DNA from 2 places in the Variovorax sp. 10L421 genome. Region 1 is predicted to be linked to the other one. Evidence: riboswitches for the same ligand, from Rfam matches in the RefSeq annotation. Region 1 holds a riboswitch; the other holds the start of a gene.
The links. Region 1 has a riboswitch for glycine ahead of AC1DFC_RS20790 (D-amino acid dehydrogenase). Riboswitches for the same ligand answer to the same signal wherever they lie in the genome.
Positions count from the first base shown of each region.

Region 2: it holds a riboswitch for glycine, as region 1 does, so the genes downstream of both, gcvT (glycine cleavage system aminomethyltransferase GcvT) here and AC1DFC_RS20790 (D-amino acid dehydrogenase) in region 1, are expected to answer to the same signal.

Region 1 is NZ_JBFTJJ010000017.1:49,219-59,324, forward strand. Features, by position in the region: gene AC1DFC_RS20755 (aminotransferase-like domain-containing protein) at 1-610, opposite strand, end outside; gene AC1DFC_RS20760 (VOC family protein) at 669-1,076, opposite strand; gene AC1DFC_RS20765 (DMT family transporter) at 1,079-2,026, opposite strand; gene AC1DFC_RS20770 (LysE family translocator) at 2,035-2,634, opposite strand; gene AC1DFC_RS20775 (aminotransferase-like domain-containing protein) at 2,748-4,172, shown strand; gene AC1DFC_RS20780 (PhaM family polyhydroxyalkanoate granule multifunctional regulatory protein) at 4,251-5,000, shown strand; gene AC1DFC_RS20785 (FIST signal transduction protein) at 5,046-6,326, shown strand; gene AC1DFC_RS20790 (D-amino acid dehydrogenase) at 6,333-7,634, opposite strand; glycine riboswitch at 7,726-7,831, opposite strand; glycine riboswitch at 7,839-7,935, opposite strand; gene rfbB (dTDP-glucose 4,6-dehydratase) at 8,051-9,121, shown strand; gene rfbD (dTDP-4-dehydrorhamnose reductase) at 9,118-10,008, shown strand; gene rfbA (glucose-1-phosphate thymidylyltransferase RfbA) at 10,029-10,106, shown strand, end outside.
Region 2 is NZ_JBFTJJ010000002.1:447,391-457,496, reverse strand. Features, by position in the region: gene gcvP (aminomethyl-transferring glycine dehydrogenase) at 1-297, opposite strand, end outside; gene gcvH (glycine cleavage system protein GcvH) at 352-723, opposite strand; gene gcvT (glycine cleavage system aminomethyltransferase GcvT) at 768-1,943, opposite strand; glycine riboswitch at 1,991-2,094, opposite strand; glycine riboswitch at 2,107-2,197, opposite strand; gene AC1DFC_RS06115 (YkvA family protein) at 2,243-2,650, opposite strand; gene AC1DFC_RS06110 (hypothetical protein) at 2,696-3,232, opposite strand; gene AC1DFC_RS06105 (TRAP transporter large permease) at 3,330-4,622, opposite strand; gene AC1DFC_RS06100 (TRAP transporter small permease) at 4,635-5,147, opposite strand; gene AC1DFC_RS06095 (TRAP transporter substrate-binding protein) at 5,245-6,222, opposite strand; gene denD (D-erythronate dehydrogenase) at 6,267-7,286, opposite strand; gene AC1DFC_RS06085 (electron transfer flavoprotein-ubiquinone oxidoreductase) at 7,403-9,100, opposite strand; gene AC1DFC_RS06080 (SDR family oxidoreductase) at 9,223-10,005, shown strand; gene AC1DFC_RS06075 (DMT family transporter) at 10,083-10,106, shown strand, end outside.

The DNA.
Region 1 (10,106 bases):
AGAGTTCGCCGTAGGGGTTGTCCTCGACGATGGGCAGGTTGGCGGCCGTGGCGGCGGCGGACACGGCGGCGCGGCGCTCCTCGGTCATGGTGCGGCCGGTGGGGTTCTGGAAGTTGGGCAGCAGGTAGACGAAGCGTGCGTCCTTGGCCTTGGCCACGAGGTCTTCGACGATCACGCCGTCATCGTCGCTGGCCACGCCCACCGGGTGCGGCTCCATCGGGCCGAAGGCCTGCAGCGCGCCGAGGTAGGTGGGCGTCTCGACCAGCACCTTGCTGCCCGGATCGATCAGCACCTTGGCCACCAGGTCGAGGCCCTGCTGCGAGCCGGTGGTGATGAGCACCTGCGAGGCATCGACGTCCCACGGCAGCATGTCGGCCACGGCCTGGCGCAGCGGCGCGTAGCCTTCGCTGGCGGCGTACTGCAGCGCGGCCTGGCCGTCGTTGTGCAGCACTTCGGCGCAGGCATCGGCAAAGGCCTGGATCGGGAAGGTCTTGGGCGAGGGCAGGCCGCCGGCCAGGCTGATGATGCCGGGGCGCTCGGTGACCTTGAGGATTTCACGCAGCACCGAAGGATTCATCTTGGCGGCGCGGGCGGCGAGTTTCCAGTTCATGGCTTTCTTCTTTCAGGCGGTGAGGTGAGATTCGGATAGGGGGCAGGTGGGCCGGAGGTCAGTCCGGTGGGATGTCGCCACGGTACACGACATGGATTTTGTTGCTGTCCGGGTCGCGCAGGTAGGCGCCGTAATAGCCATGGCCATAGCGTGGGCGGGGGCCCGGCGCGCCCTCGTTGCGGCCGCCGTGGCGCAGGGCCGCCTCGTGGGCGGCATTCACGGCTTCGGCCGAGGCCGCGGAGAACGCGACCATGCTGCCGTTGCCGGCGCTGGCGGGTTCGCCGTCCAGCGGGATGTACACGTAGAAGCGCGGCAGCACCTGCCCCGGCACGACCCAGCAGGCCGCCTCAGGCCCGCCGTCGGGCGTGACCGGGCGGCGCTTCAGGCCGAGCGGGGCGAGCAGCGCGTCGTAGAAGGTGGTGGCGCGCGGCAGGTCGGTGCAGCCGACGGTGATGTGGCTGAACATCGTCAGCTTCTCCCCGGGCCGACGGCGCCTGCGGGCAGCGATGCCGTAGCTGGCGCGGCCTGCGGTTGCGACAGGCGCTTGCCGATGACCACCGTGGCCACCACCGCGATGGCGAAGCCCAGCGTCACCACGTCGAGCGGTTCGCCCAGCAGCGGGATCGACGCGAGGATCGACAGGAAGGGCTGCAGCAGCTGCGTCTGGCTCACGCGCAGCGCGCCGCCCAGGGCGAGGCCGCGGTACCAGGCGAAGAAGCCGATCCACATCGAGAACATGCCGACGTAGACGAAGCCCACCCAGGCCGACACCGCGACGGGCTGCTGCGGCCACAGCGCCAGCGCAGCCGGCAGCGTAAAGGGCAGCGCCATCACGCAGACCCAGCAGATCACGCGCTCGGCGCCCAAAGACGGCGTGACCTGTGCGCCGTAGATGTAGCCGAAGGAGGCGGCGATGACCGCGCCCACCAGCAGCAGGTCGGCCCACTCGAAACCGAAGCCATGGCCACCCTGGCTCGCGCGCAGTACCGAGAACGCCACCACCAGCAGGCTGCCCGCAATGGCGCAGAGCCAGAAGCCGAGCCGCGCGCGCTGGTGCAGCACCCAGGCCGCCACGGCGGCCGTGACCAGCGGCAGCAGCGCCGTCACCACCGCCGCGTGGCTGGCCGTGACCACGCGCAGCGCAAAGGCCAGCAGAAGCGGAAAGCCGATGGCGTTGCCCAGCACGGCCATGCCCAGCGGCTTCCACTGGTGCGCGGCGGGCCTTGGCGCGCGCGTTGCCAGCAGGAAGATGGCCGACAGCACGCCTGCCAGCGCCGCACGGCCGACCGTGACGAACCACGGCGACAGCTGCGGCGCGTCCTGCGAGCCGGTGGCCAGGCGCGTCATGGGCAGGGTGACGGCGAACATCGCGACGCCGATGACGCCGAGCCACATGCCCAGCGTCTCGTCTTTCATGGCGAGCTTCATACGCTCACCATCCACCAGGCGGTGAGCACGAGGACGAGGCCCATCGCGCGGTTGAACCACAGCAGCCGCGAACCCTTGGCAAGCCATTCGCGCAGCAGCGCGCCGACCATCGCATAGGCGAAATTGCTCGTGAAGGCATAGATGAGCATTACCGGCGCCACGATGGCGAAGCGGCCCAGGGCGTCGGGCTGGCCGGCGATCCAGCCCGCCACCAGCGTGAGCGCGAGCAGCCACGCCTTGATGTTCACGAACTGCAGCATCACGCCCTGTCCGAAGCCGACCGACAGGCTCGCCCCGTCGGCCTTGCCGAGCGTGGCGCTGCCGCTGAGCTTGTACGCGAGCCACAGCAGGTAGCCGATGCCCAGCCCCTTGATGGCCAGGCGCAGCGAGGGCATGGCCACCACCAGCGCGCCAATGCCGGCGGCGCACAGCGCCAGCAGCAGGGTCCAGCCCACGGGCACCGCGACCACGAAGCGCATGGCGCGCGGCAGGCCGCCGTTGGCCGCGAGGGCGGTGGAGAGCGTGGTGTTGGGACCGGGCGAGAAGCTCATCGCCGTGGCCAGCACCAGCAGCGCGGTGAATTCTTGCCAGTTCATGACACACACTCTAAACTTGAGACCATTACAGTTCCGGTACAGATGGTCGAACAATCAGGCAATCTGTATTGGTCACTCCTTCGACACAGAAGCCGGCCCGGCCCGGAAAACGCATGCTGACACGCACCTCCACCCAGTCGCTGACGGGGCAGTTGGCCGACCGCCTGGCCGAGCGCATCCGCACCCGCCTGCTGCCGCCCGGCGCCCGCCTGCCCTCGGTGCGCGAATGCGCGCGGCAGCAGGGCGTGAGTCCCTATACCGTCGTCGCCGCCTACGACCAGCTGCTGGCGCAGGGCCTCGTCGAGGCCCGCCGGCAGCGCGGCTTCTATGTGCGGGATTCCGCCCCTGCGCAGGAGGGCCGTCCGCCGAATCCGGCCGCGGCCGCGCCCATGGTCATGCAGATGATGGCCTCGCGCATACCGGCGGATGCGAGCTCGCTGATCCGCAGCATGTTCCACCGCCCGAGCGACAAGCCGCAGCCGGGCATGGGCGTGTTCCCGCCGGACTGGATGGCGTCGACCTTCATGCCCACGGCCGTGCGGCGCATGACCAGTACAGCCGCCCTGCAGGAGCTGTCGCTCCAGTACGGCGAGCCGGCCGGCGACATGAGCCTGCGGCGCAGCCTCTCGCAGAAGCTGGTGGGCATCAACGTGCCGGCGTCGCCCGAGCAGATCGTGACCACCATCGGCGCCACGCATGCGCTGGACATCGTGAGCCGCACGCTGTTGCGCGCAGGCGATCCGGTGATGGTCGAGGAGCCGGGCTGGGCGCTGGAGTTCGCGCGGCTGGAGGCGCTGGGCATGCGCATCCTGCCGGTGCCGCGGCGCGCCGATGGGCCCGACCTGGAGGTGATGGCGCAGTACTGCAGGCTGCACAGCCCCAAGCTCTTCGTCAGCGTGAGCGTGCTGCACAACCCGACCGGCTACAGCCTCACGCCGGGCAGCGCGCACCGCGTGCTCAAGCTGGCGAACGAGCACGACTTCCACATCGTCGAGGACGACACCTACAGCCACCTCGCGCCCGAGCACGCCACCCGGCTCAGCGCGCTCGACGGGCTGCAGCGCACCATCTACGTGAGCGGCTTCGCGAAGATCCTGGCACCCAACTGGCGCATCGGCTTCCTGGCCGCGCCGCCAGCGCTGAAGGAACGGCTGCTCGAAACCAAGCTGCTGGCCACGCTGACCTCGCCCACGCTGTTCGAGCGGGCCTTGTCGTGGTGCATCGACCAGGGGCAGCTGCGCCGGCATTCGGAGCGCGTGCGTATCCGCCTCGACGGTGCACGGGGACGGGCGGTGAAGCTGGCCATGTCGCATGGCTGCACTTTCGCCTCGGAGCCAGCGGGGCTGTTCGGCTGGGTCGATACGGGCGTGGACACCGACGCGCTCACCCAGCGCATGCTCGACCAGGGCTACCTGTTGGCGCCGGGCTCGCTGTTCCACGCGCGCCGCCCGCCGAGCACCATGATGCGGATCAACTTCGCGACCTCGCAGGACGCGGCCTTCTGGAAGGTCTTCAGCAAGGTCCGAAGCGAACTCTGACGGTGCCGAAAGGCCGAAAAAGGCCGGGGGCTTGGAGTAAGCTGGCAACACAAGAAAACCATCCCAGGAGACCTCCGCATGAGCAACGCCAGCAAGCCCTTCGACTTCAGCCAGTTCGTTCCCGGATTCGACTTCTTGAAGAACCTCGCCGGCGGCGCCGCGGCGGGCTCGGGCGCCGGCTCGGTGCCGGGGATGCCGAGCCTTGCGAGCTGGGTGGCGCCCACGCTGAGCGTGGAAGAGGTCGACAAGCGCATCCAGGAACTCAAGACCGTGCAGTACTGGCTCGAACAGAACGGCCATGCCCTCAAGGCCACCATCCAGGCGCTCGAAGTGCAGAAGATGACCTTGTCGACGCTGCGCGGCATGAATGTGCGGATGGAAGACATCGCCAACGCGTTCACCAAGCAGGCAGCCGCGATGGCACCAGCGGCATCCCCCGAGCCCGAACCCGACCCCGAACCCGAGGAGGTCGAAGACGCGGACGAGATGCCCGAGGAGCAAGCTCCGGCGCCGAAGAAGCCGCGCAGCAGGCCTGCTGCGGCCAAGGCGAATGCCGGCTCGCCCGACGGCCCCGGCGTGGTCGACCCCATGCAGTGGTGGGGCTCGCTCACCGAGCAGTTCCAGCAGATCGCAAGCTCGGCGCTGCAGGACGCGGCGCAGCTGAAGGTGCCGGCCATGGCCCAGCCGTTGGCCGACGCGGTCGACACGGTCATGGGCAAGCCCGCTGCGGCTGCCCGCAAGCCCGTAGCAGCCAAGAAGACTGCAGCACCGGCCGCAAAGAAAAGGCCGTCGACCGCCGCCCGCAAGCGAACCTCCGGCCGGCGTTGACGTCATACACATTCATTCGTTGAAGAGAACGGGTTGGCACGCACCATGAAGTTGTTTCCCTCCGGCCACGCCACCCATCCGCAATGGCGTATGGCGGCCGGCCTCGTGCTGGCCCAGCTGCGCGCACAGATGGCCTTGCCCGACTACGCGTCTTCGCCGACGCTCGGGCTGCTCTACATCACCGACCACTATGCGAGCGAGGCGCAGGACATCCTCGATCACCTGAGCGCGGAGCTGCCCGAAGTGACCGACTGGTCGGGCACGGTCGGCGTCGGCGTGTCGGCCAACAATGCCGAGTATTTCGACGAGCCCGGGCTGAGCCTGATGCTCTGTGCCCTGCCCAGCGACCAATACCGCGTGTTCTCGGGCGTGGCGCCGCTGGGCAACTCCGAGATGAGCGGCTTCGAGGCCCACACGGCGCTGGTGCATGCCGATCCGGCCACCCCCGACCTTGCCGAGCTGATCGCCGAGATGGCGGGGCGCACGAACACGGGCTACCTGTTCGGCGGCTTGTCTTCGGGGCGTGGCAGCGCGCTGCAGTTCGCGGTCGGCGGCAACGGCAACATCCGCGGGCACGGGGCGGCGGGCGGGGTGTTCTCGGGCGGCCTGTCAGGCGTGGTTTTCGGCGAGGGCGTGCGGCTGGTGTCGCGCGTCACGCAGGGCTGCCAGCCGCTGCGATCGGGGGCGGCGCGCGAGCGCGAGATCACCGAGGCCGACGGCAACCTGCTGCTGAAGCTCGACGGCGAGCCGGCGCTCGACGTGCTGCTGGCCGACCTTCAGGTGTCGCTCGAGCGGCCGCAGGAGGCCATCGACGCCGTGCGTAACACGCTGGTCGGCCTGGCCGATGCGGGCAGCGACGGCATCCGCCGCACCGGCGACCTGGGTGCCGACGTGCTGGTGCGCCACATCATCGGGCTGGACCCGACGCGCCGCGGCATCGCGATCGCCGACGTGGCCGAGGCCGGCATGCGGCTGAGCTTCTGCCGCCGCAATGCGCAGGCCGCGCGTGCCGACCTGATGCGCATCTGCGCCGAAATCCGCGAGGAACTGGAGCCCGAAGAGCAGACGCTGGCCACCGCGCGCGCCGTGGCGGCGGGCGAGGCCGAGGCGGCGCCGCATCCGGCGCGGCGCATCGCGGGCGCGGTGTACGTCAGCTGTTCCGGGCGCGGCGGTCCGCACTTCGGTGCGCCGGGGGCGGAACTGCAGATCGTGCGGCACGCGCTGGGCGACGTGCCGCTGGTGGGTTTCTTCGCGGCGGGCGAGATCGCCCGCCACCATCTGTATGGCTACACCGGCGTGCTGACGGTGTTCGCCAGCAACGACTGACGGCGATCAGGCCGGCTGCAGCGCGCGCGGCGCGGGCGCGGGCATGCCGGTGAACACGAAATCGACCTCCGGCGCCAGCCCGCTCACGATGCGCGCGATCGACTTGCCCGAGCCGCAGGCGTGCGTCCAGCCGAGCGTGCCGTGGCCGGTGTTGAGGAACAGATTCGGGAGCTTCGTCTTGCCGATCAGCGGCACGTTGCTCGGCGTCGCGGGACGCAGGCCGGTCCAGAACTGCGCCTGTGTGGTATCCCCGGCGCCCGGGAACAGCTCTTCCACGCGGCGCACGATGGCTTCGCAGCGAACCCGGTTCAGGTCGCGGTCGTAGCCATTGAGCTCGGCAGTGCCGGCGATGCGCAGGCGGTCGCCCGACTCGGATGTGTAGCGCGAGAACACGAGCTTGAATTCGTCGTCCGTCAGCGAGACCTGGTGCGCCTTCGAGGCGTCCTTCACGGGCAGCGTCACCGAATAGCCCTTGGCCGGGTAGATCGGCAGGCGGATGCCCAGCGGCGCGGCATACAGCGGGCTCAGCGAACCCATCGCCAGCACGAAGGCGTCGCCGCGGATGCGCTGGAAGCGGCCTTCGCTGTCGGTGGCCTCGACGTGGTCGATGCTGCCGCCGGCCTCGCGCAGCGCGGTCACGGTGTGGCTCATCAGGAACCTGACGCCCGCTGCCGTGGCCAGGCCCACCAGTTCGCGCGCGAAGCGGTTGGCGTCACCTGACTCGTCCTCGGCCGTGTAGGTGGCGCCGGCCAGCTTGGGCCGGATGTGGGCGAGGGCGGGCTCGATCTTCACGGCTTCGTCGGCCGAGATGACCTGGCGCTCGCAGCCCAGGGCGCGCATCTGCTCGGCGGGCGCGAGGGCGCCGTCGAACTCTTTCTGCGTCGTGTAGAAGTGCAGGATGCCCTGCGTGCGCTGGTCGTAGTTCAGGCCGGTGTCGCGGCGCAACTGTTGCAACATCGAGCGGCTGTATGTACCAAGACGCACGATCTGCTCGATGTTGTGGCGGGTGCGCGCCGGCGTGCATTCGCGCAGGAACTGCAGGCCCCAGAGCCACTGGCGCATGTCGGCGCGGATGCGGAAGAGCAGCGGGGCGTCTTCCTTGCCCAGCCACTGCAGCACCTTCAGCGGCGCGCTGGGATTGGCCCAGGGTTCGGCATGGCTGACCGAGATCTGCCCGCCGTTGGCGAAGCTGGTTTCGGCGGCCGGGGTGGCCTGCCGGTCGATCACGGTCACTTCGTGGCCGAGTTGCTGGAGGTAGTAAGCCGAGGTCACGCCGAGCAGGCCGGCGCCAAGAACGATCACGCGCATTTCAAGTACCTTTGAGGTTGCAGCGCTTGAACGGCGGGCGTGGTGTGCTATTGAATCAATAGCGAGCAACCGGACGACCGCCGTCCAAGTTGCCGCTCCCCCTGTCCTTGGTACCTGAGAGATTCACCCGCTGCGCCCGCAGGGGGTTTGCTCCTTCGGTGCGCCACATGGCGTGGCGGCTCTCCAGACGGCGTTTCAGTTGGTGCAGTACAGACCCCTTGTTCGGGCCGACCTGAGCGTTTATGGGAGTTTGCGCCTTCGGTAGGGCCACCTGGGTGGCCCGCTCTCCTGCAGTGGGGGGATTGTAGGCGGGGCTTGCGCGACTGCCAATCTCGCGGGTTCTGCGTTTCGGCCCAATGGGATAATCATTGGTTGATTTGCCGCAGGGCGATCGTTCCACAACAACAGGGGACCCCATGATCCTGGTAACCGGCGGCGCCGGCTTCATCGGCGCCAATTTCGTACTCGACTGGATCGCCAACAGCGACGAGCCGGTCGTGAACCTCGACAAGCTGACCTACGCAGGCAATCTCGAGACGCTCGCATCGCTCAAGGACAACCCGAAGCACGTCTTCGTGCAGGGCGACATCGGCGACAGCGCGCTGCTCGACCGCCTGCTGGCCGAACACAAGCCTCGCGCCGTGGTGAACTTTGCGGCCGAATCGCATGTGGACCGTTCCATCCACGGCCCTGAAGACTTCGTGCAGACCAATGTCCTCGGCACCTTCCGCCTGCTCGAATCCGTACGCGGCTTCTGGAGCGCACTGCCGGCCGAGCAGAAAGCCGCCTTCCGCTTCCTGCACGTGTCGACCGACGAGGTCTACGGCTCGCTCTCCAAGACCGATCCGGCCTTCACCGAAGAAAACAAGTACGAGCCCAACAGCCCGTATTCGGCCAGCAAGGCCGCCAGCGATCACCTCGTGCGCGCCTGGCACCACACCTACGGCCTGCCGGTGGTCACCACCAACTGCTCGAACAACTACGGCCCGTTCCATTTTCCCGAGAAGCTGATCCCGCTGATGATCGTCAACGCGCTGGCCGGCAAGAGCCTGCCCGTGTACGGCGACGGCATGCAGGTACGCGACTGGCTCTACGTGAAGGATCACTGCAGCGCCATCCGCCGCGTGCTCGAGGCCGGCAAGCTGGGCGAGACCTACAACGTCGGCGGCTGGAACGAGAAGCCCAACATCGAGATCGTCAACACCGTGTGTGCGCTGCTCGACGAGCTGCGCCCGCGCGCGGACGGCAAGCCGTACAAGGAGCAGATCACCTACGTCACCGACCGCCCGGGCCATGACCGCCGCTACGCCATAGACGCGCGCAAGCTGGAACGCGAACTCGGCTGGAAGCCCGCCGAAACCTTCGACACCGGCATCCGCAAGACCGTGGAGTGGTACCTCGCGAACAGCGAATGGGTGCGCAACGTGCAAAGCGGCGCCTACCGCGAGTGGGTCGAAAAGCAGTACGACGCGAAGGCCGCGGCATGAAGTTGCTGCTGCTTGGCAAGGGCGGGCAGGTCGGCTGGGAACTGCAGCGCAGCCTTGCGCCGCTGGGTGAGCTGGTCGCGCTCGATTTCGACAGCACCGATTTCAACGCTGACTTCAGCCGCTCCGAGCAACTGGCCGAGACGGTGCTGAAGGTTCGCCCCGACGTGATCGTCAATGCCGCGGCGCACACGGCGGTCGACAAGGCCGAGAGCGAGCCCGATTTCGCACGCAAGCTCAACGCCACTTCGCCGGGTGTCGTGGCCGAGGCGGCCCGGCAGATCGGGGCGCTGATGGTGCACTACTCGACCGACTACGTCTTCGACGGCAGCGGCACCAAGCCCTGGAAAGAAGGCGACGCGACCGGCCCGCTCAGCGTGTACGGACAGACCAAGCTCGAAGGCGAGCAACTGGTGGCGCAGAACTGCCCAAACCATCTGATCTTTCGCACGAGCTGGGTGTACGCGGCGCGCGGCGGCAACTTCGCCAAGACCATGTTGCGGCTGGCGAAGGAGCGCGAGAAGCTGACCGTCATCGACGACCAGTTCGGTGCGCCGACCGGGGCCGAGCTGTTGGCCGACGTGACGGCGCATGCCATTCGAGCCACGCTGCAGGATCCGGCGAAGGCGGGTCTCTATCACGCGATTGCCGGTGGCGAGACGACGTGGCACGGCTACGCGCGTTTCGTGCTCGAACTGGCGCAGCAAGCCGGCGTCGAACTCAAGGCCGGCCCGCAGGCTGTCGAGGCGGTGCCCACCAGCGCCTTCCCGACTCCGGCGAAGCGCCCGCACAACTCCCGGCTCGACACCACCAAGCTGCAGGCCACTTTCGGCTTGCGCCTGCCGCCCTGGCAGGAAGGCGTCGCGCGCATGCTGCGCGAAATCCTTTGAATCTTCACGAGAAAAAGTACATGACCAAGACGACGCAACGCAAAGGCATCATCCTGGCCGGTGGTTCGGGCACTCGCCTGCATCCGGCCACACTGGCC
Region 2 (10,106 bases), on a different contig from region 1:
CGGCGTGTGCGTGCCGTAGTAGCCCTGGCCGATGAAATTGCGGAACACCTTGTTCTTCGACGCCATCACCTTCAACTCGGCCAGCGCATCGGCTTCGGTCGCCGGTGCGGGCAGCCGCATCGGCTTCGCGCGGCGAATGGCCGCGGGCACGATGCCGTCGATGAGCTCAGCCCGCGTCTCCGAGCCGATCACGGGCAGCATGCGCGCCTCGTCCGCCGCATCGATGCCGATGTGGCGGGCGAGGAATTCTTCGGCGTTCTCTAGTTGTTGCAGGGAGGGGAGGGCGTGGCTTGACATGGCGGAGAGGTAGGGCGGGAGGGGCGGGAGCGGTGGTCCGTGTTCAGCAGCGCATCAAGACTCGGCGGCGAACTTGTCGTACGAGGCCGCATCGAGCAGCGCGTCGAGCTGCGCCGGCTCACTCAGCTTGACCTTGAAGAACCAGCCGCCGGCCAGCGGGTCGCTGTTGGCGAGCGAGGGGTCGGCGCGCAGCGCTTCGTTCACTTCGGTGATCTCGCCCGACACGGGCATGAACACGTCGGCCGCGGCCTTGACCGATTCGACGACGCCGGCGACTTCACCCTGGGCAAAGGTCTTGCCGACTTCGGGCAGGTCGACGAACACCACATCGCCCAGCGCGTCCTGCGCGTGCACGGTGATGCCGACGGTGGCCGCGCCGCCTTCGGCCGAGACCCATTCATGGTCCTTGGTGTACTTGATGCTCATGTAAAAAACTCCTCGTGGAAAAAATGATGATCGGGATGCGTAGCCTAGCCGCGGTAGTAGCGGGTGGGCACGAAAGGCATGGTCGAGACTTCCATCGGCACCGGCTTGCCGCGCACGATGGCCTGGATGCGCGTGCCCGGCTCGGCGAAGGCGGTGGCCACGTAGCCCATGGCGATGCAGCGGTCGGCGGTAGGGCCGAGCAAGCCGCTGGTGACGAGGCCGATGTCCTGGCCTTCGAAGGATTGCAGCACCGTGCCGTCGCGCACCGGAATGCGTTCGAGGGCAACGAGGCCCACGCGCTTGCGCTTCAGCGTGTCGTGATCGGTGTGGCCTGCCGCGCCCACGGTGGATGCGGTGAGCTGCGCCAGGACCTTCGCGGCGCCCGGAAAGCCGCCTGCGCGCGCGCCGCCGGTGCGGCGCACCTTCTGCATCGCCCAGTTGAGCGAGGCCTCGACCGGCGTGGTGGTGGTGTCGATGTCGTTGCCGTACAGGCACAGGCCGGCTTCGAGCCGCAGCGAATTGCGTGCGCCCAGGCCGATGGGCTTGACTTCGGGCTGGGCCAGCAGCAGGCGGGCGAGGGCGTCGGCGTCCTTGGCGGCCACCGAGATCTCGAAGCCGTCCTCGCCGGTGTAGCCGCTGCGGGTGACGAAGGCGGGAATGCCGCCGATCTGCACCGCGCCGCCCGTCATGAACACGAAGCGCTCGACACCGGGCGACAGCCGCGCGAGTGCGGCGGCGGCCTGCGGGCCTTGCAGTGCGAGCAGGGCGTGGTCGGGCAGGGGCTGCACGTCGCAGCGGGCGCCGATCTTCTGCTGGATGTGCGCGATGTCGGCCACCTTGCAGGCCCCATTCACGATCACGAAGATCGAGCCGTGGCCTTCGTTGAAGAACATCAGGTCGTCGATGATGCCGCCCTCGTCGTTCAGCAGCAGGCCGTAGCGCTGCTTGCCGGCGGGCAGGTCGATCACGTCGACGGGCATCAGGGTTTCGAAGGCGGCTGCCGCATCGGGCCCGACGAGGCGCAGCTGTCCCATGTGGGAAATGTCGAACAGGCCGGCCGCATCGCGCGTGTGCTTGTGCTCGGCCATCAGGCCGGCGGGGTATTGCACGGGCATCGAATAGCCGGCGAAAGGCACCGTGCGGGCGCCGAGCTCCAGATGGAGGTCGTACAGCGGCGTCTTGAGAAGAGGGGCGTCGGAGGGAGCGGAAGAAGCAGCCACTGGGCACTCCAAAGGGGCAGTCGAAATCCATGGCTGCAACGCCATGGGCCACCCCTGCTGTCCGCTTTACCTGAGAGATTCGCCCCACGATCGGGGTTTGCTCCTTCGGTGGGCCGTTACCTGGCAACGGCCTCTCTCCAGCAAGGAAACACCGGTGTCCACCAGTGCCTTGTCAGTCCTTTTGCCTGAGCGTTCGGGAATCCCCTGCGCCTTCGGCGGCCCCGGCGTGCGGGGCTCTCTCCTGACCCCGGCAAGTGTAGTGGATCGCGCAGCCCGCAGCCCCGGACTTGCCCTTCACCCTATCGCGACCACAGGCGCCACGCTGCGACGCCGACCGCGATCCACACGGCCACGACAAGCGCGGCGCCATACCGGCTGGTCGGCCTGGCGCCCGACTTCTGCATCCAGTCGTCGGCTTGCCGGCGGCACTCCGCGAGCACCGGCGGCGGAATCATCCGGATCGCAAGCCAGATCAGCCCCGGCAGCAGGAGAACGTCGTCGAGGTAGCCCAGGACCGGGATGAAGTCGGGAATGAGGTCGATCGGGCTGAGCGCGTAGGCGACCACGAGCATGCCCAGTGCCTTGGCATACCACGGGGTGGATGCATGCCTGCCGGCGAACCACAGCGTGACGCCGTCGCGCTTGACGCGCCGGGCCCAGGCGCGAAGCCGGTCGGACAGGGGCGGTTTTTCGGGAGCGGAGTTCACCTCGCGATGGTGTCACAGGCCGCGTTCGCGCCCGTGGTGCGCTCTTCAATGAACGATTTCGGCCGGCGGCAGCAGCCGGTCGATGCGCTCGCGCAGCGATTCGGCCCGCTCCACGCCGGCGGTTTTCTCGATCTCGGTCAGCATCAGCGCGGCGATGGTCAGCATCGCCTCGCGGTCGCGCGCCTCGCGCAGCGCGTCGCGCATCTGCAGCGCGAACTTCGGGTCGCGCCGCACGAACATGCGCTCGCAGATGTCGAACAGGAACATGCGCGTGGTGGCCAGCGAGCGCTTGCCGTCGAAGGTATCGGCCGAGGTGGGGAGGCGGATCGGTTCGTTGGCGGGGATCGGCACGGGCTGGGCGGGTGCCGGTGCGTCCGCGGCTTGCGGGCTCTGCAGGTAGCCCCTCTGGATCAGCGCCCGGATCGCCAGCTCGGCTTCATGCCGGTCGGGGAACAGCGCGCTGAAGTCGGTCAGCGAGCGCCGGCCGTCGGCCATCAGCAGCAGGGCGCGCTCGCGCTGGCTGAGCGTGCGCTGTCCGCCCTGGAGTTCGTCGCGCGCCTTGTCGGTCTTGGTGGGAAACATGGCAGCCACAGCTTTGGGGAATCGATGGACGCAGCATCGTTGCAAGCGGTGACATCTTTATTACCCGTTTTCCTCGCAGGGCCAATGGCCGCCGACGCTACTTGAACCCGAGCGCGTGCGGCAGCCAGGTGCTCAGCGCCGGCACGAAGGTCAGTATCAGCAGCACCGCGCCGTGCGCCCAGAGGAAGGGCACCAGCTCCTTCACCAGCGCCGACATGGGTACCTTCGACACGTTGCACGTCACGAACAGCAGCCCACCCACCGGCGGCGTGATCATGCCCAGCGTGAGGTTGAAGATCACGATCATCGCGAAGTGCACCGGGTCCACGCCCAGCTTCACCGCCACTGGCGCGAGGATCGGCGCCAGCACCATCACGCCCGGCAGCGGCTCGATGAAGATGCCGAACAGCAGCAGGAAGATGTTGACGATGATCAGGAACATCCACGGCGAGAGGTTCATGCCGATGAGCCATTCGGCCATCTGCTGCGGAATGCCCTCGATGGTCAGGATCCACGCGAACGAGGCCGACAGGCCGATGATGATCAGCACCGAGGCCGACAGCAGGGCCGAGCGCGAAAGAATGTCGGGCAGCGCCTTCCATTCGAGCGTGCGGTAGATGAACTTGCCGCACACGAGCGCGTAGAACACCGCCACCACCGATGCCTCGGTGGGCGTGAACCAGCCCGCGCGCATGCCGCCGAGAATGACTACTGGCAGCAGGATCGCGGGAATCGCCTTCCACGTCGTCACCAGGATCTCGCGCAGCGGCGGCGTTTGCCCGTCGCCCTTGTAGTTGCGCTTCTTCGAGACGTGGAAGTTCACCAGGCACATCGCCACCGCGATCAGGATGCCCGGCAGGATGCCTGCTGCGAACAGCGTGCCGACCGAGACCGTCTCGTCCTGCAGCGCGTAGATGATCATGATGATCGAGGGCGGAATGATCGGCCCCACGATCGCGGTCGAGGCCGTGAGCGCCGCCGCGTAGGAGCGGTCGTAGCCGGCCTTGTCCATCATCTTGATGAGCATCGACCCCGGCCCCGCCGCGTCGGCCAGCGCCGAGCCCGAGATGCCCGAGAAGAAGGTCAGCGACACCACGTTGGTGTAGCCCAGACCGCCCCGGCGATGGCCCACGAACTGGCCCGCGAAGCGCAACAGCACCTCGGTGAGGGAGCCGCCGCTCATCAGCTCGGCCGCCAGGATGAAGAAGGGCACGGCCATCAGCGGAAAGCTGTCGATGCCGGTGAAGGTTTCCTTCAGCAGTACCATCAGCGGGTAGTTCTCCGCGAGGATCAGCGTGGTCACGGTGGAAAGGCCCAGCGCGAAAGCAACCGGCACGCCGATGGCCAGGAACACGCAGGCGGAAACGATCAGAACGAGGCTTGCATCCATGGTCGTTCCTCCTTACAGCGACGCGCTCGCGTTGGCGTCGAAGTGCGCGTCGGAGGCGAACTCGCGGTTCAGCACGTAGCCGCGCACCACCAGCAGCCAATGCACGACGAGCAGCACGCCGCCGAACAGCATCGCGCTGTAGATGTAGGCAAACGGAATCTGCGTGACGGCCGTGAGCTGGAACATCGTGCGCTGCATGTACAGCCAGCCGTACCACACCATGAAGCCGAAGAAAGCGAAGAGAAGCCCTGCCACCACGATGCGCAGCGCCACCGCGGCGGGGCGCGGCAGCGCGTCCTGCAGATTCTCGACCGCGATGTGCCCGCCGTAGCGCAGCACCGGCCCGGCGCCCAGGAATGTGAGCCAGATCATCATGTGGCGCGACACCTCCTCGGCCCATTCGAGCGACTGGTTGGTGGTGTAGCGCAGCACGACGTTGGTGAAGATGATGACCGACATGGCGGCCAGCAGAAGAATCAGCGCCCAGCGGTTGGCGGCGAGAAAGTAGCGCTCGAAGGCTTGCACTTTGAGTTGTTCTCTGTTGTGTCGAGAGATGAAAAAACGAAGCGCCCGGCGCACTATGGCGAGCCGGGCGCGTTGCCGGAAGACCGGCGGGGCGGCGTTACTTGACGTCCGAAATCTTCTTGATGTTGTCCGCGCCGAATTCCTTGGCGTAGCTCACGTATGCCGGCTTCAGCGCCTCGCGGAAGGCCGCGCCGTCGACGGTGCGCGTGACCTTCATGCCGTCTTTCTCGAGCTGGGCGATGCCGTTGTTCTCGTCGTCGTTCACCTTCTTGCGCTGGGCGACGGAGGCCTTCTTCGCGGCTTCGACGAACACCTTCTTGTCGGCGTCCGAGAGCTTGTTCCACACCTTCGGCGACAGCAGCAGCAGCGCCGGCGAATACACGTGGCCCGTGAGCGAGAGGTGCTTCTGCACCTGCGAGAACTTCGATGCCAGGATCACCGGAATCGGGTTCTCCTGCCCGTCGACCGTGCCCTGCTGCAGCGCGCCGAAGAGTTCGGGGAAGGCCATCGGCGTGGGCAGGATGCCGAAGGTGCGGTAGCCGTCCATGTGCACCTTGTTTTCCATGGTGCGCATCTTCAGGCCCTTGGCGTCCTCGGGCTTGACGATGTCGCGTTTGCTGTTCGTCATGTGGCGGAAGCCGTTCTCCGTCCAGGCCAGCGCGACGATGCCCTTGCTCGGGAACTTGGTCAGGATGTCCTGGCCGATCGGGCCGTCCATCACCTTGCGCGCGTGGTCGTAGTCGCGGAACAGGAAGGGGATGTCGACGATCTTGACCTCGGGCACGAAGTTGCCCACCGGGCCGGTCGAGGTGTTGACCAGGTCCTGCGTGCCGAGCTGTATGGCCTCGATCTGCTCGCGCTCGCCGCCCAACGCCGAGTTGGCGAAGTGCTGGCACTTGTAGCGGCCTTGCGTGCCCTTCTCGATCTCTTCGCAGAACACCGTGGAGCCCACGCCGTAGTGCGACTCCTTGGAGGTCGCGTAGCCGATCTTCAGGACGGTCGGTTGTTGCGCATGGGCAGCGGAAGCGCCCAGGGCGAGCGAAAGGCAGGCGGCGGCGATGTGGCCGATTTTCATGATGTCTCCGGGGTTGAAGTCAGGTGCGCGTCAGGCGCCCCGGACTATGCAACACCGGAGAGCTTCACCGCGTCGGGATTTTCACGGACGTATTCGCGGATGACGGTCTCGAAGCTCTGGTCCGCCGACAGGCCCAGCGCCTTCGCACGCGCCGTTTCGATGCGCCCGGGCCAGGTCTTCACGATGCGCATGATCGTCGGATCGGGCGTGCGATCGAGCAGGGCGGTGGCGGCCTGGCCGGCCACGTGCTCCAGCGCGGCAGCCATCTCGCCCACCGTGGTGGCCAGCGAGGGCAGGTTCAGTGCGGTGCGCGGACCCCACTGCGCATCGCTCGCCTCGGCGGCGCGGATGATGCCCTCGATGGTGCGCGCCGGTGACGCGATGGCGACAGGCGTCGAATCGGGCACGGGGCAGGCCGCGCGCAGGCCGGCCAGCGGCTCGCGGATCATGCCGCTGAAGAAGCCCGAGGCCGCGCCGTTGGGTTTGCCCGGGCGTACGCTCACCGTCATGAGCCGCACGCTGCGCCCGCGCACGAAGCCCTTGCGCGTGAAATCGGCCACCAGCTGCTCGCCGATGAATTTCTGGATGCCGTAGCTGGTCTGCGGCGTGGGCAGCGTGTGGTCTTCGATGACCTTCGGCAGCGGCTGCTCGGGCGAATCGCCGAATACCGCGAGCGAGCTGGCGAACACCAGCACTGGCCTCGTGCCGAGCGCACGCACCCGTTCGAGCAACGCGTGCGTGGCTGCGAAATTGCTGCGCATGCCGAGGTCGAAGTCGGCCTCGCACTCGCCGCTCACGGCCGCGGCCAGGTGGAAGACGGCATCGGCTTCGCGCCAGACGGTCGCGTCTGCATCGGGCGAGAGTTGCGCGTTGAGGTCGCCCGTCACGGTGGCGATGCGCGCATCGGACGCGAGGTCGGCGGGCGCGCCCACGCGGTCGACCAGCGTGATGCGCTCGATCGGCCGGACCGGTGCGCCGGCCAGCGAGAGGGGGCCTTGCTTCAACAGCGTGCGGGCGAGGCGAGCGCCCAGAAAACCGGCGCCGCCGGTGATGACGATGTGCATGGGTTTTGTCTCCTGTGAGCCGCCAGAATACGCGAGGCTCCGGCAACACGAAGCGCAGCGGAGAGCCGAAACGAAAAAGCCCTCCGAAGAGGGCTCGCCGACGAGGCAAGGAGGCCTTACATGCCCACGTAGTTCGGCCCGCCGCCGCCTTCGGGCGTGACCCACACGATGTTCTGCGTCGGGTCCTTGATGTCGCAGGTCTTGCAGTGCACGCAGTTCTGCGCATTGATCTGCAGGCGCTGCTTGCCGTCCTCGGTGCCCACGAACTCGTACACGCCGGCCGGGCAGTAGCGGCTTTCGGGGCCGGCGAACTTGGCGAGGTTGATGTTGACCGGCACCGTCGCGTCCTTCAGCGTCAGGTGGGCCGGCTGCTGCTCTTCATGGTTGGTGTTGCTGATGAACACGCTGGAGAGGCGGTCGAAGGTGAGCTTGCCGTCCGGCTTCGGATAGACGATGGGCTTGCACTCCGAAGCGGGCTTCAGGTAGAGGTGGTCGGGCTTGTTGCGGTGCAGTGTCCATGGAATGTGGCCCTTGAGCAGCCACTGCTCGATGCCGTTCATGAAGGTCGCGATACCCAGGCCCTTCTTGAACCAGGCCTTGAAGTTGCGCGCTTTGTTCAGCTCGGTGTAGAGCCAGCTCTTCTCGAACGCGGCCGGGTAGGCCGTGAGTTCGTCGTGCTGGCGGCCGGCCTGCACCGCCTCGAAGGCGGCTTCGGCGCACAGCATGCCGGTCTTGATGGCGGCATGGCTGCCCTTGATGCGGCTCACGTTGAGGTAGCCGGCCTCGCAGCCGACCAGCGCGCCGCCCGGGAACACCGTCTTGGGCAGCGACATCAGGCCGCCGGCCGTGATGGCGCGCGCGCCGTAGCCGATGCGCTTGGCCGGCTTGATGCCCTGGGCCTCGTCGCCTTCGAGGTACCAGCGGATGTTGGGGTGCAGCTTCCAGCGCTGCATTTCCTCGAACGGGCTCAGGTAGGGGTTGCTGTAGTCCAGGCCGGTGATGAAGCCCATCGTGACCTTGTTGTCCTCCATGTGATAGAGGAAGGCGCCGCCATAGGTGTCGCTCTTCATGGGCCAGCCGGCCGTGTGCAGCACGAAGCCGGGCTGGTGGCGCTTGGGGTCGATCTCCCACACTTCCTTCACGCCGAGGCCGTAGGTCTGCGGGTCCTTGCCGGCGTCGAGCTTGTACTTCGCGATGAGCTGGCGGCCGAGGTGGCCGCGCGCGCCTTCGGCGAACACGGTGTACTTGCCCAGCAGCTCCATGCCGAGCTGGAAGTTCTCGGTCGGTTCGCCGTCCTTGCCCACGCCCATGTTGCCGGTGGCCACGCCGCGCACCGAACCGTCTTCGTTGTAGAGCACTTCCGCCGCGGGGAAGCCCGGGAAGATTTCGACGCCCATGTTCTCGGCCTGCTGCGCCAGCCACTTGGTGAAGGCGCCGAGGCTGATGATGTAGTTGCCGTGGTTCTGGAAGCAGGCCGGCAGGAACAGGTTGGGGGTGCGCAGGCCCGACTTCTCGCCGAGGAACACCATCGCGTCGTCGGTCACGGGCTGGTTGAGCGGCGCGCCGAGTTCCTCCCAGTCGGGCAGCAGCTCGTTGAGCGCGCGCGGGTCCATGATGGCGCCAGAGAGGATGTGCGCGCCGGGCTCCGAGCCCTTTTCGAGCACCACGACCGAGATCTCCTTCTCGTGCTGCGCGGCCAACTGCTTGAGCCGGATCGCGGTCGAGAGGCCGGCCGGGCCGCCGCCGACCACGACCACGTCGTATTCCATGGCTTCGCGAGGGCCGAACTGGGCGAGGATTTCGTCGTGGGTCATGTGGGTTGGGTCGATAATGATTTTTCGAGGCGCGGGGCATTTTATGCGGCGTCCACGGGCGGTCCGTGTCACTCGCGGACGGGCCTGTTTCGTCACCTGCGCGACTCCACAGGATCCAGTCCATGGCTTACAGCATCGATCTTTCCGGCCGCGTGGCCTTCGTCACCGGCGCCTCCAGCGGGCTCGGCGCCCAGTTCTCGAAAACCCTGGCGCGCGCCGGTGCCGCCGTGGTGCTGGCCAGCCGCCGCGTCGAGAAGCTCAAGGAGCTGCGCGCCCGCATCGAAGGCGAGGGCGGCGACGCCCATGTGGTCGAGCTCGACGTGACCGACATCGGCAGCATCAAGGCCGCGGTCGCGCGTGCGGAGACCGAGGTCGGCCCCATCGACATCCTGGTCAACAACTCGGGCGTGAGCACCACGCAGCGCCTGCAGGACGTGACGCCCGACGACTACGACTACATCTTCGACACCAACGTGAAGGGCTCCTTCTTCGTCGCGCAGGAAGTCGGCAAGCGCATGCTGGCGCGCGCCACGGGCACGGCACCGGGCACCTACATCGGCGGGCGGATCATCAACATCGCCTCGTCGGCGGCGCTCAAGGTCATGCCGCAGATCGGCACGTATTGCATGAGCAAGGCCGCGGTGGTGCAGATGACCAAGGCCATGGCGCTCGAGTGGGGCCGCTTCGGCATCAACGTGAACGCGCTGTGCCCGGGCTACATCGCGACCGAACTCAACGAGGAGCACTGGACCACCGAGGCAGGCGCCAGGCTGGTCAGCATGCTGCCGCGCAAGCGCGTGGGCAAGCCCGAGGACCTGGACGGCCTGATCGTGCTGCTGGCCAGCGGCGAGAGCCATTTCGTGAACGGTGCCGTCATTGCGGCCGACGACGGGTTCGCGCTCTGAGTCCGCGGGCCTGGACCGGCATTGCCGCCGGCCTGGGCGCGGGTGCGCTCTGGGGGCTGGTGTTCGTAGCGCCGCGCATGGTGGGCCAATTCGGCATGGTC